DNA from 4 places in the Burkholderia sp. NRF60-BP8 genome. Region 1 is predicted to be linked to each of the others. Evidence: riboswitches for the same ligand, from Rfam matches in the RefSeq annotation. Region 1 holds a riboswitch; each other region holds the start of a gene.

Region 1 (3,676 bases):
CGACGCCGTTGCCGATGCGCCCTTCGCTTTGCGGATAGTTCGCGAGAATCAGCGCGATGCGCTTGTCGCCATTGTCCAGCGTGCGCAGCCGGCACCAGCCGCGTGCGAGCGCCGCGACGAACGCGATCCGCTCGGCATCCGGCTGGTAGCGCACGACGTCGACCTCGGTATGCGGGCAGCGATACGCGAGCCCCTTGAAGCTCACCGCGCGCGTGACGATGCGCCCGTCGACTTCGGGCAGCGCGATATGCATCGCGATGTCGCGTGCGTGCAGGCCCTGGTTGTCGGCCACCCACGCGTCGCGATTGCCGCCGGACAGGATCACCTGCAGCACCGGCGCGTCGCCGGCGAGCACGTCGTGCCCGGGGCTGTCGATCGCGCCGGCCGCGAACGCGGTGGTATTCAGCACGAGCGCGACGTCGTGCGTGTCGCAGAGTTGCGTGATGACCTCGCGGCTCACCGCGTCCTTCAGCGACGTCACCGCGATCGGCAGCGGATTCAGCCCTTGGTCGATCAGTGCGTCGGCCAGCGCGTCGAACACCGCCGTGTTCGCGGCCTGCCAGTGCGCGCGATAGAACAGGATCGCGACGACCGGCGCGCCGGGCGTCCAGCGCGGCCGCCAGTCGTCGACGCTCGCGCGGTCGCGCGCCGGGTGATACAGCGCGGCGGCGGGCAGCGGCCGCGGCGGTTCGGGTTCGTCGCCGAAGCCGAACGTGTGAAACGCGATGCTGCGCAGCAGCGCGTCGGCGTTGTGCACGCCGCCTTCGCGCAGGTAGCGCCACCACAGCCGGCATAGCTCGGCCCCGACCGTGCTCTTCGCGACGAGGTTCGGGTCCTCCTGCAGGTCGCCCGAGAACATCGCGAGCCGTTGCCCGCGCTTCGACGCGAGCGACACGGCCTGCTCGATCCCGTACGGCCAGTACGCTTCGCCGCCGAGATGATCGATCACGACCGTCTTCGCGTGACGCAGCACGTCGTCGACGTAGAAATCGACCGACGCCGGCTGCCGCAGGAACGTGACGTTCGCGAGCCGCACGCTCGGGAACCCGGCCGGCAAGTGCGGCACGACGCTCGCGAGCAACGACAGCGTCGTGTCGGCCGAACTCAGGATGACGATGTCGGCCGGCTGCTGGTCGATCCGGACGACGCCCTGCGTATCGTCGACGAAGCCGCCCGGCGTGGTGCGCAGCAGATGCATCGTGCGTTACGCCTGTTGCGGCTCGGCCGCGCACGCGGCGTCGAACGCGCGTTGCAGCGCGGCTGCGTCGAGATCCTCGCCGATCAGCACGAAGCGGCTCGCGCGCGTTTCGCCGTCCTGCCAGCGGCGGTCGAAATAGCTGTCGAAGCGGCGGCCGACGCCCTGGATCACGAGCCTCATCGGCGCGCCGGGCAGCGCGGCGAAGCCTTTCGCGCGATAGATCGTGTGCGCTTCGACCACGCGCTGCAGCGCGGCGATCGTCGCTTCGCGCGTGCCGGCGTCGCCCGACACCACCACCGAATCGAAATCGTCGTGATGGTGATCGTGATCGCCGTCGTCGGCCGCACCGTGATGGTCGTGACGCAGGTGGATCGTGTCCTCCGATGCCGACTCCAACCCGAGCAGCATCGCGAGGTCGAGCTCGCCGCGCGTCGCGCGCACGATCTTCACCTGCGGTGGGATCTCGTCGCGGATCGCGGTTTCGATCCGCGCGAACTCGGCGTCGCCGACCAGGTCGGCCTTGTTCACGATCACGAGATCGGCGGACGACAGCTGATCGGCGAACAGTTCGTGCAGCGGCGATTCGTGGTCGAGATTCGGATCGGCGCGGCGCTGCGCGTCGACGGCCTGCGGGTTTTCCGCGAACTGGCCGCTCGCGGCGGCCGGCCCGTCGACGACGGTCACGACCGCGTCGACCGTGAAGCTGTTGCGGATCGTCGGCCAGTTGAACGCCTGCACGAGCGGCTTCGGCAGCGCGAGACCCGACGTCTCGATCAGCACGTGATCGATGTCCGCGCGGCGCTCGACGAGCGCTTCCATCACCGGATAGAACTCTTCCTGCACGGTGCAGCACAGGCAGCCGTTCGCGAGTTCGTACAACTGGCCCGATGCCTCGCCCTGAGCATCGTCGCAGCCGATGCCGCAGCCCTTGAGGATTTCGCCGTCGATGCCGAGCTCGCCGAATTCGTTGACGATCACCGCGATGCGGCGGCCTTCGGCGTGCTGCAGGATATGGCGCATCAGCGTCGTCTTGCCGCTGCCGAGAAAGCCCGTGACGATCGTGACGGGAAGCTTGCGTAGGGTCATGGTAGGTCCTGTGACGGGAATGGAATCAGGCCGGGGGCGTCGCGTCGGTGGCGGCGCGGCCATTCACGGGACGGGACGCGGGAAGATCGCCGCGCGGTCCGGCCGGACAGCCGCAGGACGGGCGGAACAACGAATCGGGCATGGTGCTTCCTTGCGAACGGTCGACATCGTGAATGTCAACACGGCTGCCGCCGGCCCCGCCCCGCGCCGCCTGCCGTTCGCCACGGCGGCCACTCGCGTGCGCGCGGCGGCAGATGGACGAAGGAAGCGTCGAACACCGGGCGTCGGGCCTGCTGCGGCCGTGGACGATGCGCCGCCTCCCCGCGGCGCTGAACCCCAACGTTTAGGCCGGTATCCGGGCTGACGAACACGCCGCTTCGCCTTCCCGGATACGCGCGGCATCCAGTGGCGGTCGTCCGCATGCGCGGGGCATGCGGCGAAGCGGCGCTGCATCGCGCTGCGCGCGACACGTTCGCTTACCGTTGCGGGGGCAGCACAGGTTGGCTCGACTGCGGCGCAGGCAGGCTTCCTGTTTCCCGTTTAACTGCGTGCGCCGGAGCGGCGCGCGCGAGCACCAAAACGCGTGCGAGTGTAGGCGGCGGTGCGGGGAGCGTCAAGGCGAGCGGTCGGCGGCAAACGCGAATGATTGTCGTTTTCAACTTCGTAAGATAAACTTCGCCCGATAACGAAGCCAACCATCACGCAACGGCCATGTGAGGCAATCACTCAGTCATCCTTAAATTTCCATGTCGAAACGACAGATATCCGGGCGGCGGTTTCCTGTGCTGGCCCTGTCGCTGTGCTCGATCGCCTGCGTTGCTCCCTGCCCTGCCCCGGCGGCCGAGTTCGACGACGAGCTGCCCGCGCTCGAGGTGCGCAGCCGACGCCATCCGAACGATCCGCGCGCCGAAAGCGTGAGCACGGCGACCCGCACCGCGAGCGATCCGCGCGACGTACCGCAAACCATCGACAGCGTCCCGGTCGAGGAAACGCTGTCCTATGGCGGCCGCACGCTTGCCGACGCGCTGGCCGGCGTGCCGGGTGTTTCCAATACGTCGGATACGCGCTTCGATGCGTTCCGCATCCGCGGCTTTTCCGCCGCGGGCGACCTGCTGCTCGACGGCATGCGAGACGACGCGCAATACGTGCGCAGTCTCGGCAATATCGAACGCGTCGAAGTGCTGAAGGGACCGGCCGCGGCGCTGTACGGGCGCGGCAGCGGCGGCGGCGTCATCAACCGGATCACCAAGCAGCCGTTGCCGGAAAACTTCGGACATGTGTCGGCGGCGACCGGAAGTTACGGACGGCTCGGCGCATCGGTCGATCTCAACCGGATGCTGTCGAGCGCATGGAGCATGCGGCTCAATGCGGGCCGCGAACACGCAGGCAGCT
Region 2 (3,676 bases), on a different replicon from region 1:
TTCGCGGTGTCGTGGAAGCCGTTGACGAACTCGAAGCCGAGGGCGATCAGCAGTGCTGCGCCGAGCAGCAGGTACGGGAACATCGACCCTTCGCGGACCGGCGACAAATCGTCGACCAGGTGCGTGGCGATATAGGCGGCGCCAAGCACGAGCACCAACAGGAAGACGGTATAGCCGATCTGCCGGGTGCGCGCGACGGAGGCCGAATTGTTCGGGGCGGACGAAGCAGGTTGATTCATGACGACATCTCGTAAGGGAGCCTCGTCCGATCCTAGCTGCGGCTAGCAGTCAGTTTGATGACAGTCGGGATGCCGAACGGAGTGTCTTACGGGATGTAAGGCGAGCGGCGGCATGCGAAGCGTCGGGGGCGCATCGTCCGCTCACATAGTGAACACGACAGCGGCTTACGCGCCGGTGTCGCGCGAGTCATCGTCCGTCGCGGCCAGGGTCCAGCCGGCCGGCGACGCGACGAACGTCGTGCACGACAGCGGCGCGACGTGGAGGCGTATGGCTGCCCCGGTACCCATCCGCAGCACATGCGCGATGGCCGCGCGGACGATCGGCGCATGCGTGATCGCGACGACGTCGCGATCGGGCGGCAGTGCGCTCAACCATGTGCCGACCCGACGCGCGGCACCGTCGAACGATTCGCCGCGATGCGGCGACGCGGACGGTGTGCCGATCCACGCCGCCAGTTCGTCGGGCAGGTCGCGCGCGAGATCGTGCAGCCGCTTGCCGCGCCAATTGCCGTAATCGATGTCGCGCAGCGCATCGTCGATATCGGCGTGCAGTCCGAGTGCATCAACGGTCTGCCTCGCGCAGCGCGCCGGGCTGCACAGCACGAGCGAGCCGGCACCGACCGTCCAGCGGCCGCGCAGCGCAGTGGCTTCGGCCAGCCCGTGCGCGTCGAGCGGATCGTCGTCGGGAAACGTGCCGGTGCGCATTGCGCGGGTCGATGCGTGTGCGATCAGGCGCAGCGAGGCATGCATGTTCATGTCGGTTGTCGGGCGATCGGGAGCGGTGCGCACTTGCCGTGTGTCATCGCTTCAATACGCGAACGTTCGCGCGTACAATTCGCCCGATACGAAGCGCGGAAGCCGGTGCAATTCCGGCGCGGTCGCGCCACTGTAACCGGGGAATCGACGATCCCGGAAGTCAGACCTGCCTTCGTACCCATCCATCATTTGTCGGGGCGCGATTCCCCTGAGGTGCATCCATGAGCGAAGCAGTGCTGAAGCCGGCGGTCGTGCCGGCGCCCATTCCCGTCCGTGAACTGTTGCCGTGGGCCGTGTTCGTCGGCCTGATCCTGCTGCTCGCACTCTATTTCGTCGGCGCGGAACAGGGCGCGACGTCGCTCGTGCCGGGCATGTACGTCCACGAATTCGTCCACGACGGCCGCCATCTGCTCGGCTTTCCCTGCCACTGACGCGGAGTAACAAGATGGTCGGAAAGCTGCTCATGCGCGGGATGCTCGCAGGCATCGCCGCGGGGCTTCTCACGTTCGGGTTCGCGAAAATGGTCGGCGAACCGCAAGTCGATCAGGCGATCTCCTTAGAGGAAAAAACCGCCGCCGCCCAGGGCGAGGCGCCGGAACCCGAGCTGGTCAGTCGCCACACGCAGGCCGGCCTCGGGTTGCTGACGGGTGTCGTGACCTACGGCGCGGCATTTGGCGGGCTGTTCTCGCTGGTCTTCGCGTATGCATACGGACGAGGCAGTCGCCTGCCGGCACGGCCGCTGGCCGCGTGGCTCGCGCTGGCGGCGTTCGTCGCGCTCGTGATCGTGCCGAACCTCAAGTACCCGGCCAACCCGCCGTCGGTCGGCGACCCCGACACGATCGGCTATCGCACCGGCCTGTTCTTCCTGATGATCGCGATCTCGGTCGCGACGATGGTGTTCTCGGTCGGCGTGCGTCGCCATCTGCTGGCGAAGCTTGGCCAATGGAACGCGTCGATCGTCGCGGGGCTCGTGTTCGTCGCGATCATCGCGGCCGTGCAGATCGGGCTGCCGTCGGTCAGCGAACTGCCGGCCGATTTCCCGGCGGCCTTGCTGTGGAAATTCCGCGTGGCGGCCATCGGCATGCAGGTGATCATGTGGACGACGATCGGCCTGCTGTTCGGCGCGTGGGTCGAGCGCGGCGAACGCGCGGGCATGCGCGCCGCCTGACGCGCGAGGCAACCGGACGCGCCTAGCGCAGCATGCGCGGCGCGCTCCATGTCGATTCGCGCGCCAGCGCGACGAACGCGGCCAGATAGTCGATCGACGCGTCCGCTTCGCGGATGCCGAGGAAGATCTGCTTCGCGATGCCCTGCTTGCCGAGCTTGACCGGCACGACCGGCATCCGGTCCGCGTACTCGTCGGCGAGCCATCGCGGCAGCGCGGCCACGCCGCGCCCGCTCGCGACCATCTGCAACATGATGTCGGTGGTCTCGATCGACTTGTGTCGCCTCGGCACGATGCCGGCCGGCGTCAGAAACTGGTTGTAGATGTCGAGCCGGTCGGTTTCGACCGGGTACGTGATCAGGATCTCGTCGGTCAGTTGCTCGGGGCTCACGTAGTCGACATGCGCGAACCGGTGCGAATCCGCGACCACCAGCACCTGTTCGTAGTCGAACACGGGATCGAAGCGCAGCCCCGGCTTGTTCAGCGGATCGGGCGTCACGAGCACGTCGATGTCGTAACCGAACAGCGCGCCGATGCCGCCGAACTGGAAGCGCTGCTTCACGTCCACGTCGACGTCGGGCCAGCACGACAGGTACGGCGAGACGACCTTCAGCAGCCACTGGTAGCACGGGTGGCACTCCATCCCGATGCGCAGCGTGCCGCGCTCGCCTTTCGCGTACTGCTTCATCCGTTCCTCGGCGAGCTCGAACTGCGGCAGCAGCCGGTTTGCCAGCTTCAGCAGATACTGCCCGCCCTGCGTGAGCCGCAGGCCGCGGCCTTCCCGGTCCCAGATCGGCGTGCCGAGCTGCTGCTCGATTTTCCTGACCGTATGGCTGAGCGCCGATTGCGTGAGGTGCAGCGCATTGGCCGCCGCGGTCAGCGAGCCCTGGCGCTCGACTTCACGAATGACGACGAGATGGAATCGTTCCAGCATGGATCGCGCTCATGCAGCAAATGCATGAAGAATATTAATGGATGAATGAAATAATGCCATTTTATTTCATGGTTTGAAATCCCTATGATGGCTGCCGGATCTTCACCTTTTCTCTGGACGGCAGCTTCATGGTCACGACACACAACCTCGGTTTTCCGCGCATCGGCGCGAAGCGCGAACTCAAGTTCGGTCTCGAACGCTACTGGAACGGCGAATCGTCGCGCGACGAACTGACGGCGCTCGGCGCCGAGCTGCGCCGGCGTCACTGGCACGACCAGCGCGATCTCGACCTCGCGCCGATCGGCGACTTCGCGTTCTACGACCACGTGCTCGACATGAGCTTCACGCTCGGCAACTTGCCGAAACGCGTGCAGGATTTCCACGGCGATGCGCTCGACAACTATTTCCGCGTCGCGCGCGGCCGTTCGACGCAGTCGGCGCAGGAGCACGCCGCGTGCTGCGGCGGTGTCGCGGCCGGCGAAATGACGAAGTGGTTCGACACGAACTACCACTACATCGTGCCGGAGTTCCATGCGGACACGAACTTCTCGCTCGATCCGTCGCGTCTGCTGCAGCAACTGG
Region 3 (3,676 bases), on a different replicon from region 1:
GGCCGCACCGCGAAAAGCACGTCGATCGGCATCAAGGATTCGACCGGGCGCTACGTGGCCGCGCTGTGCCTGAATGCCGACGTCACGCTGTTCCGCGGCTTCCAGGGCATGCTCAACCAGTTCTGCCGCACGGTCGGCGAAGCCGTCGTCGAAACGCTCGACCCGGCCAGCGCCGACGCGATCCGGCAGCGCATCGACGCATTCGCGACGCGCCTCGCGACCACGCCGCGCGAGCTGAAGACCGACCAGCGCCGCGCGCTGATGCAGACGCTGAAGGCCGACGGCTTCCTCGAGGTGCGCCGCGCGATGGAGATCGTGTCGCAGCATCTCGGCGTGTCGCGCGCCACCGTCTACAACGACGCGAAGTGACGCGCCGCGTCCGGCTTTCCCATTTCGAGTTTCCCGTTGACTGATCTTTTCGACCCTCGAGCGACCATGAACTCTCCGATTCTTCCCACGTACGACGACGTCGCCGCCGCCGCGGCCCGGCTCGAAGGCCACGCACACCGCACGCCGGTGATGACGTCGCGCACGGTCGACGACGCACTCGGTGCGCAGGTGTTCTTCAAGTGCGAGAACCTGCAGCGCATGGGCGCGTTCAAGTTCCGCGGCGCGTTCAACGCGCTGTCGCGCTTCAACGCGGAACAGCGGCGCCACGGCGTCGTCGCGTTCTCGTCGGGCAACCATGCGCAGGCGATCGCGCTGTCCGCGCGCATCCTCGGCATTCCGGCGACGATCGTGATGCCGCAGGACGCACCGGCCGCGAAAATGGCCGCGACGCGCGGCTACGGCGGCAACGTCGTGACCTACGACCGCTACACCGAGGATCGCGAGCAGATCGGGCGCGCGCTCGCGGAGAAGCACGGACTCACGCTGGTGCCGCCCTACGATCACCCGGACGTGATCGCCGGCCAGGGCACCGCGGCCAAGGAACTGTTCGACGAAGTCGGCCCGCTCGACGCGGTGTTCACGCCGCTCGGCGGCGGCGGACTGCTGTCGGGCACCGCGCTCGCCACGCGTGCGCTGTCGCCGCATGCGAAGCTGTACGGCGTCGAGCCCGAAGCCGGCAACGACGCCCAGCAATCGCTCCGGTCCGGCACGATCGTGCACATCGACACGCCGCGTACGATCGCCGACGGCGCGCAGACGCAGCATCTCGGCAACCTGACGTTTCCGATCCTGCGCCGCGACGTCGACGACATCCTGACCGCGACGGACGCGGAACTCGTCGACTGCATGCGCTTCTTCGCCACCCGTATGAAGATCGTCGTCGAGCCGACCGGCTGCCTGTCGTTCGCCGCCGTGCGGCGGATGAAGGATGCGCTGCAGGGCAAGCGCGTCGGCGTGGTGATCAGCGGCGGCAACGTCGATCTCGAGAACTTCTGCGCGCTGGTGTCGGCACCGGCCTGACCGTCTGCGCGCGCATGAAGATCTTGTCATGCGCGCGCAGCGCGGCCTTCACGTCGCGTTAAGTTTCGCCTCCTAGACTGATTAGGTCGTCCCGAAGTCAGTCATGCAGGAGTGGTCATGAATACGCACGCGTTCGTCGCCGCCGCCCTGGCGGCCGTTTCCCTGTCGGCGTTCGCTCAACCGGGCGTGACGACATCCGTTTTTTCCGCCGCGTCGCCTCACCCCGCGGTCGGGCACGCGATGCACCGTTCGTCCGCCGCATTGCCGCCCGCCGGCTTCGTGCTCGCGAAGATCGATCAGAACAATACGCCGCCCAACCGCGGCGGCGACCCGGGCGGCCGCGCACATGCCGGCACGCATATGTAACGACACGCGCCCGACCGTCGACATTCGGCGCGACGGCAGCCGGCTCCGGCGCGACGGCATGCGGTCGAACCCGGCCGTTTCTTCAGACCTGAAACGCGCTCCGGGCACGTCGAACGAAAGGATCCGGAAAGCCGACGCCGATCGATGACGTTTTTTCGCATCCGCGCGCAGACGAACGATTGACGTGCCTACATGCACGCCATTACCCTTGCGCGCTGATGGTTCCCAGGGATGGGATCAAAAGGGAACGCAGGCGAGGCAACGCCTCGAATCTGCGGCTGCCCCCGCAACTGTGAGCGGCGAATCCGTGCCACCGCGTGCCACTGGGAAACCGGGAAGGCCTGCACGGATGGCGACCCGCGAGCCAGGAGACCTGCCATCGACCCGAGGTCCAGCAGCCGCACCGGGCGGGGTGTCCCGATGTGCAAGCACCGCCGTTGGCGGCCGCCCGTTGCATGGACGACCCGACCTCAGGATCCGTCAGATGTCCATCGTTCCCGAATCCGCTTCCCGGCCGGAAGCGTCGCACCGACACGCCGTCGGCATGCGCCCCCCGTCCGCCTTGCGCTCACGATCGCCGTACCCGCTTCACGCTTTGTCCCGCCGCCTCATGACCATTCGTCACCTGCTCGCCACGTCCGTCGCCACCGCGCTGTTGTCCCCGCTCGCCCACGCGGCCGGCGACACGGCGCCTGCACGGCCCGCCGCGCCCGCCGACGGCACGGACCTGCCGACGATCAGCGTGACCGACACGCGGCACCTGCCCGAATCGTTCGACCGGCGCTATGCGTCGACGCAGGTGCTCACGCGCGAGGATCTCGACCGGCTGTCGCCGACCGACCCGAGCATCACGCAGGCGCTCGCGACGCTGCCGGGCGTGACCGTCGCGCAGAACGGCGGGCCCGGCTCGTCCGCGTCGGTCAGCATTCGCGGCGCGTCGGCGAGCCAGGTCGCCGTGTTCATCGACGGCATCCGGATCGGCTCGCCGACCACCGGCATCGCGCCGTGGGCCGACCTGCCGACCGAAGCGTTCGAGCGCGTCGAAGTGATCTCCGGCCCGGCCGCCGCATCGTTCGGCAACAACGCGATGGGCGGCGTCGTGCAGTTGTTCACGCGCCGCGCCGCCAACCAGCCGAACCAGACCACCGTGTCGTTCGGCGGCGGCTCGAACAAGACGTTCGACACGCAGTTCCGCACGTCGGGCACGGTGCCGTCGACGGGGCCGCTCGCCGCGCTCGGCGGGCTCACCTATTCGCTCGGGCTGCACGACTACAACACGGCCGGCATCGACGCGACGCGGCCGTTCTTCTACGGCCACGAAGACGGCCGCAATCCGTATCACGCGCAGGATCTCGATGCGCGGCTCGGCTATGCGCGCGACAACTGGTCGATCTCGACGTTCGCGCTGTATCACCGCTCCGATCTGTCCTACGACAACAGCGGCTACGCGAATCGCGAGCTGGACCATCAGTTGACGACCGGCGTTGCGTTCCATCTCGACATCACGCCCGATACGCAGTTCGACCAGTCGCTCGGTTATGCGAACGATCGCCAGTTCATCCATGCGGACAACCCGGCTCTCGCGACGGACCAGATCAACTCGCAGCGGATCAGCACGTCGACGTCGCTGACCCATCAGGAGCACGGGTTTCACCTGTTCGGCCTGCCGCTGTCGGGCGAATCGAAGCTCGCCTACGACTTCACGCGCGAACAGGCGTTCCTGCCGGTCGACATTCCCGGCGGCGTGCCGACGCGCAACGACTCCGCGTTTTCGCTGCACCAGTCGGCGACGCTCGGCAGCGTGACGATGTTCGTCGCCGGCCGTCACGAGATCATCGCCGGGCAAGCCGTGAACACCGGCAACGCCGCGCTGTCGTGGGCGATCACACCGGTCTATACG
Region 4 (3,676 bases), 890 kb from region 1:
TCGGCCGTGCGCTGCGCTTCCGGCGACAGCGAGAACTCGACGTTCGCGACCTGCATCAGGTTCGACAACTGGCCCGCCAGCTTCGACGCCGCGGCGAAATCGCGCGATTCGAGCGCGACCTCGGTGCGGCCGCGCCATGCGGAGATCTTCCCGTCGCGATCGGTGCTCGGATACACGGAGAACGCGCCCGTGTGCGCGGTGACGCCCGACACGCCCTTCGCCTGCGACAGGGCCGCGTCCGCGCGCTGGTTCAGCTGCGCGGTGAGGCTGCCCGGATCCTTGGCCTGCTGCTCGTAGAACAGCGTGATGTGGATGATGTCCTGCGGCACGTCGGCACTGGCCTGCGACGAAAGCGACAGCACGCCGGCCGGCTCCGGAAAGTGCGGGTTCACCGCCTGGGCGTGCGCGGCGGGCGACGCGAGCGTCAGCGCGACGGGAACGGCGGCGGCGAGGGCGAGCGACAGCGCGAGTGCGGATTTCTTGGTCATTGTTGGATTCCTTGTGCGAGGGCGCGCACGCGGGTTACGCGTGCGCGACGCGGGCGTACCGCGCAACGAAAAAACGACGGCCGGCCCGTTCGGCCGGCAGTGGTTGCTTAGGCTGCGCGACAGTGCCGCGAGTTCCGTTACGGTCGCGCGTACTGACCGGATTTGACCTTTGGCGCGCGCCTACTTCATCAGCTTTTCGGTGATGAATCGCCATTCCGCACGCGTGACGGGCGTGATCGACAGCCGGTTGCCGCGCGCGAGCACGCGCATGTCGGCGAGTTCGTCGTGCTCGCGCAGCGTGGCGAGCGGCACGAGCGGAGACTTCTTCACGAAGCGCACGTCGACGAGCAGCCAGCGTGGCGCTTCCTGCGTCGATTTCGGGTCGTAATAGGGGCTTTTCGGATCGAACTGCGTGGGATCGGGGTAGGGCGTCGACGAGACTTCGGCGAGCCCGGCGATGCCCGGCTCGGGGCAGCTCGAGTGATAGAACAGCACGCCGTCGCCGATCTTCATCGTGTCGCGCATGAAATTGCGCGCCTGATAGTTGCGCACACCCGTCCACGGCAGCGAGCGCTGCGGTGCGTCGGCGAGATCGTCGATGCTTGCTTCGTCCGGTTCGGACTTCATCAGCCAGTATTGCATGGTCGTGGTCGACGCAGAAAAGGCTGCTACAAAAGAAAACGGCACCGGGACTTGCCCGATGCCGTTGGATAGGCCCCCACCTTGGCCGCTAGGCCGGCATCCTGAACCTGAGGTTCAGAATTGGTCGCAGTTAGCAGCACTTCGGGTACATCAGACAGAGTGACGCGCGCGCCCGTGCTACAAATTTCCGCAACCGTGCACATGGCATTGGTTCAAGGAATATATGACCTTGGCGAACCAGGCAGGGAAGCTGACTGAACTGTGATTCGATGCGCCAATTTGACCACCGTTGACCGTCGAGATCAAGGGGAATCGACGCATCGTTTGAAACGTTACTGCGTCTCGTGCTGTGCGAGCACCGCGCCGAGCTGTTCGTTCATCTGGTGCATTGTACGACGGATTTCCTCCGCCGGAAACGCTTCACCATGCCGCACGCTCGTTTGCAGCCGCAGCAATTCCGATGCGAGCGACAGCGCCGCCATCACCGCGATGCGATCGGTGCCGCGCACCGAGCTGTTCGAGCGGATTTTCGACATTTCGGCGTCGACGCGCGCGACCGCTTCGAGCAGCGCCGCTTCGGTCTCGGCCGAACAGGCGAGCCGATAGGGCTGACCGAGAATCGAGACTTCGATCTGCTTGGTGCTCATGCATGTTCTCCGTGGCTGGCCGTGTCATCGCCATCCGTGCGCGCCTGCGCATCCAGCAGGTCGAGCTGGTTGTCGGCTTGCTCCGCGCCCTTCGAGCGCGGCAGCTTTTCGAGAATCGCGTTCAGTTTCACCTGGGCGTCGTCGATCTTCGCCGACAACGTGTCGCGCTCGGCCGCGAGCGCATTGCGTTCGTCGCGCAGCTGCGCGAGCTCCGCGCGGACCGTGTCCGCTTCCGCGCGCAATTGCGCGACCTGCTCCTCGAGCGCGAGCCGTTCCGAGTGATAGCGCTTGTTCAGCGAAATCAGACGGCCAATATTTTGAGATAGGGTTTCGAGTTCGTTGAGCATTTGCTGCGTCCTCTAAAGACCCAGCATTTTAGCGCGGAATAACGCGCAATCCGACATCTGTAACGTTTCCAGTCGTAACACCCCTGCTTCTTGCCGCGAATAGGCGCGTCCCGCGCGGGTCCGGACGCTTCCTTGACGCTCGCGCGACCGGCTCCTAAACTGGCGCCGCCTCGGTGCTCGCGCGCAGGACGCGCGGTTAAACGGGAAGCAGGGTGCGGGCTCCAGGAGCGCGCCGACCTGCGCTGCCCCCGCAACGGTAAGCGGCCGCGTCGCGTGACGCAGGCCGGCTCGGGCGCGTTTCGCATGCAGTCGCATGCGGGCGCGGGCCACTGCGCGTCATCGCGCGGGAAGGCGAGCCGGACCGCCGCCAGCCCGGATACCGGCCGAGACGGGGAGCCCGCACGGGCTCCATGACACGCGGCCTGCGGGGAAGCGGGACGCGCAACGGTTCACGGAACGTTTCTTCGATGCCGACCCCAATCGTCCGCCACGCGCCGCCGTCGCGCCCGGCCGGCTCCCGCAAGCGGATGTGCCGCGCGTCGTGCGCGCGGCCGGGCGCGGCATGAGCGCCGCGCGCGCCGCCGCGATCTGGGCCGCGCTGGCCGCCGCGGTCGCGCTGCTGTTCGTCGCGTCGCTGTCGATCGGCAGCGTGCCGATGTCGCCGTGGCAGGCGCTCGCGTCGCTCGTGCCGCACGGCGGCGATACCCTGTTCGCCGATATCGTCCGGACGCTGCGCCTGCCGCGCGCGCTCGCGGGTTTCGCGTGCGGCGCGCTGCTCGCGCTGGCCGGTGCGCTGTTGCAGGTGCTGCTGCGCAATCCGCTCGCGGAGCCGTACGTGCTCGGCGTGTCCGGCGGCGCGGCCGGCTTCGCGCTCGTCGCGATGATCGCGGGCGGCGCGTGGTGGCTCGTCGACGCGTCGGCGTTCGCCGGTTCGCTCGTCTCGGTCGCGCTCGTGCTCGGGCTCGCGAGGCGCGAGCTGTGGCGCGGCGAATCGCGCGACGCCTCGCCGCGGCTGCTGCTCACGGGCGTCGTGATCGCGGCGGGGTGGGGCGCGCTCGTCACGCTGTTGCTGTCGCTCGCGCCCGACGCGCGGCTGCGCGGCATCATCTTCTGGCTGACGGGCGACCTGAACGGCGCGACGGCGCCGTGGTTCGCGTGGGGCGCGCTGTTGCTGAGCGCATGCGTCGCGCTGCCGGCCGCGCCGCAACTGAACGTGCTGCTGCGCGGCGACGCGACCGCGCTCGCGCTCGGCGTGCCGGTCGCACGCCTGCGCGTGCGGATCTATCTCGTCGCGTCGCTGGCCGCCGCGGCCGCCGTGACGACGGCCGGTACGATCGGCTTCGTCGGGCTCGTCGTGCCGCATGGGTTGCGGCTCGCGTTCGGCAACGACCAGCGGATGCTGCTGCCGGCCGCGATGCTTGCGGGCGGCGGCGGCGTGATGGCGGCCGACCTGCTGGCGCGCACCGCGATCGCGCCCGCGCAATTGCCGGTGGGCGCGATGACCGCGTTGATCGGCGTGCCGGTGTTCCTGTGGATGTTGCTGAGGAGACCG

Evidence for each region. Region 1 has a riboswitch for cobalamin ahead of cobW (cobalamin biosynthesis protein CobW). Riboswitches for the same ligand answer to the same signal wherever they lie in the genome.
Region 2: linked by a shared signal. The riboswitch ahead of WS54_RS11240 (CbtB domain-containing protein) and the one ahead of cobW (cobalamin biosynthesis protein CobW) in region 1 are both predicted to bind cobalamin.
Region 3: linked by a shared signal. The riboswitch ahead of WS54_RS06775 (TonB-dependent receptor domain-containing protein) and the one ahead of cobW (cobalamin biosynthesis protein CobW) in region 1 are both predicted to bind cobalamin.
Region 4: linked by a shared signal. The riboswitch ahead of WS54_RS25825 (FecCD family ABC transporter permease) and the one ahead of cobW (cobalamin biosynthesis protein CobW) in region 1 are both predicted to bind cobalamin.

Annotation. Positions count from the first base shown of each region.
Region 1 covers NZ_CP013373.1:1,763,051-1,766,726, reverse strand. Annotated here, with positions in the region: gene cobN (cobaltochelatase subunit CobN) at 1-1,198, opposite strand, end outside; gene cobW (cobalamin biosynthesis protein CobW) at 1,205-2,284, opposite strand; cobalamin riboswitch at 2,614-2,878, opposite strand; gene WS54_RS21535 (TonB-dependent receptor) at 3,031-3,676, shown strand, end outside.
Region 2 covers NZ_CP013372.1:2,432,348-2,436,023, reverse strand. Annotated here, with positions in the region: gene WS54_RS11250 (inorganic phosphate transporter) at 1-239, opposite strand, end outside; gene WS54_RS11245 (histidine phosphatase family protein) at 405-995, opposite strand; cobalamin riboswitch at 1,045-1,183, shown strand; gene WS54_RS11240 (CbtB domain-containing protein) at 1,217-1,426, shown strand; gene WS54_RS11235 (CbtA family protein) at 1,441-2,163, shown strand; gene WS54_RS11230 (LysR family transcriptional regulator) at 2,186-3,094, opposite strand; gene metE (5-methyltetrahydropteroyltriglutamate--homocysteine S-methyltransferase) at 3,223-3,676, shown strand, end outside.
Region 3 covers NZ_CP013372.1:1,467,870-1,471,545, forward strand. Annotated here, with positions in the region: gene WS54_RS06760 (helix-turn-helix transcriptional regulator) at 1-369, shown strand, start outside; gene WS54_RS06765 (threo-3-hydroxy-L-aspartate ammonia-lyase) at 436-1,410, shown strand; gene WS54_RS06770 (hypothetical protein) at 1,528-1,776, shown strand; cobalamin riboswitch at 1,979-2,171, shown strand; gene WS54_RS06775 (TonB-dependent receptor domain-containing protein) at 2,387-3,676, shown strand, end outside.
Region 4 covers NZ_CP013373.1:2,655,123-2,658,798, reverse strand. Annotated here, with positions in the region: gene WS54_RS25850 (SIMPL domain-containing protein) at 1-488, opposite strand, end outside; gene WS54_RS25845 (EVE domain-containing protein) at 669-1,130, opposite strand; RNA gene ssrS (6S RNA) at 1,200-1,381, opposite strand; gene WS54_RS25835 (cell division protein ZapA) at 1,463-1,777, opposite strand; gene WS54_RS25830 (ATPase) at 1,774-2,124, opposite strand; cobalamin riboswitch at 2,279-2,526, shown strand; gene WS54_RS25825 (FecCD family ABC transporter permease) at 2,687-3,676, shown strand, end outside.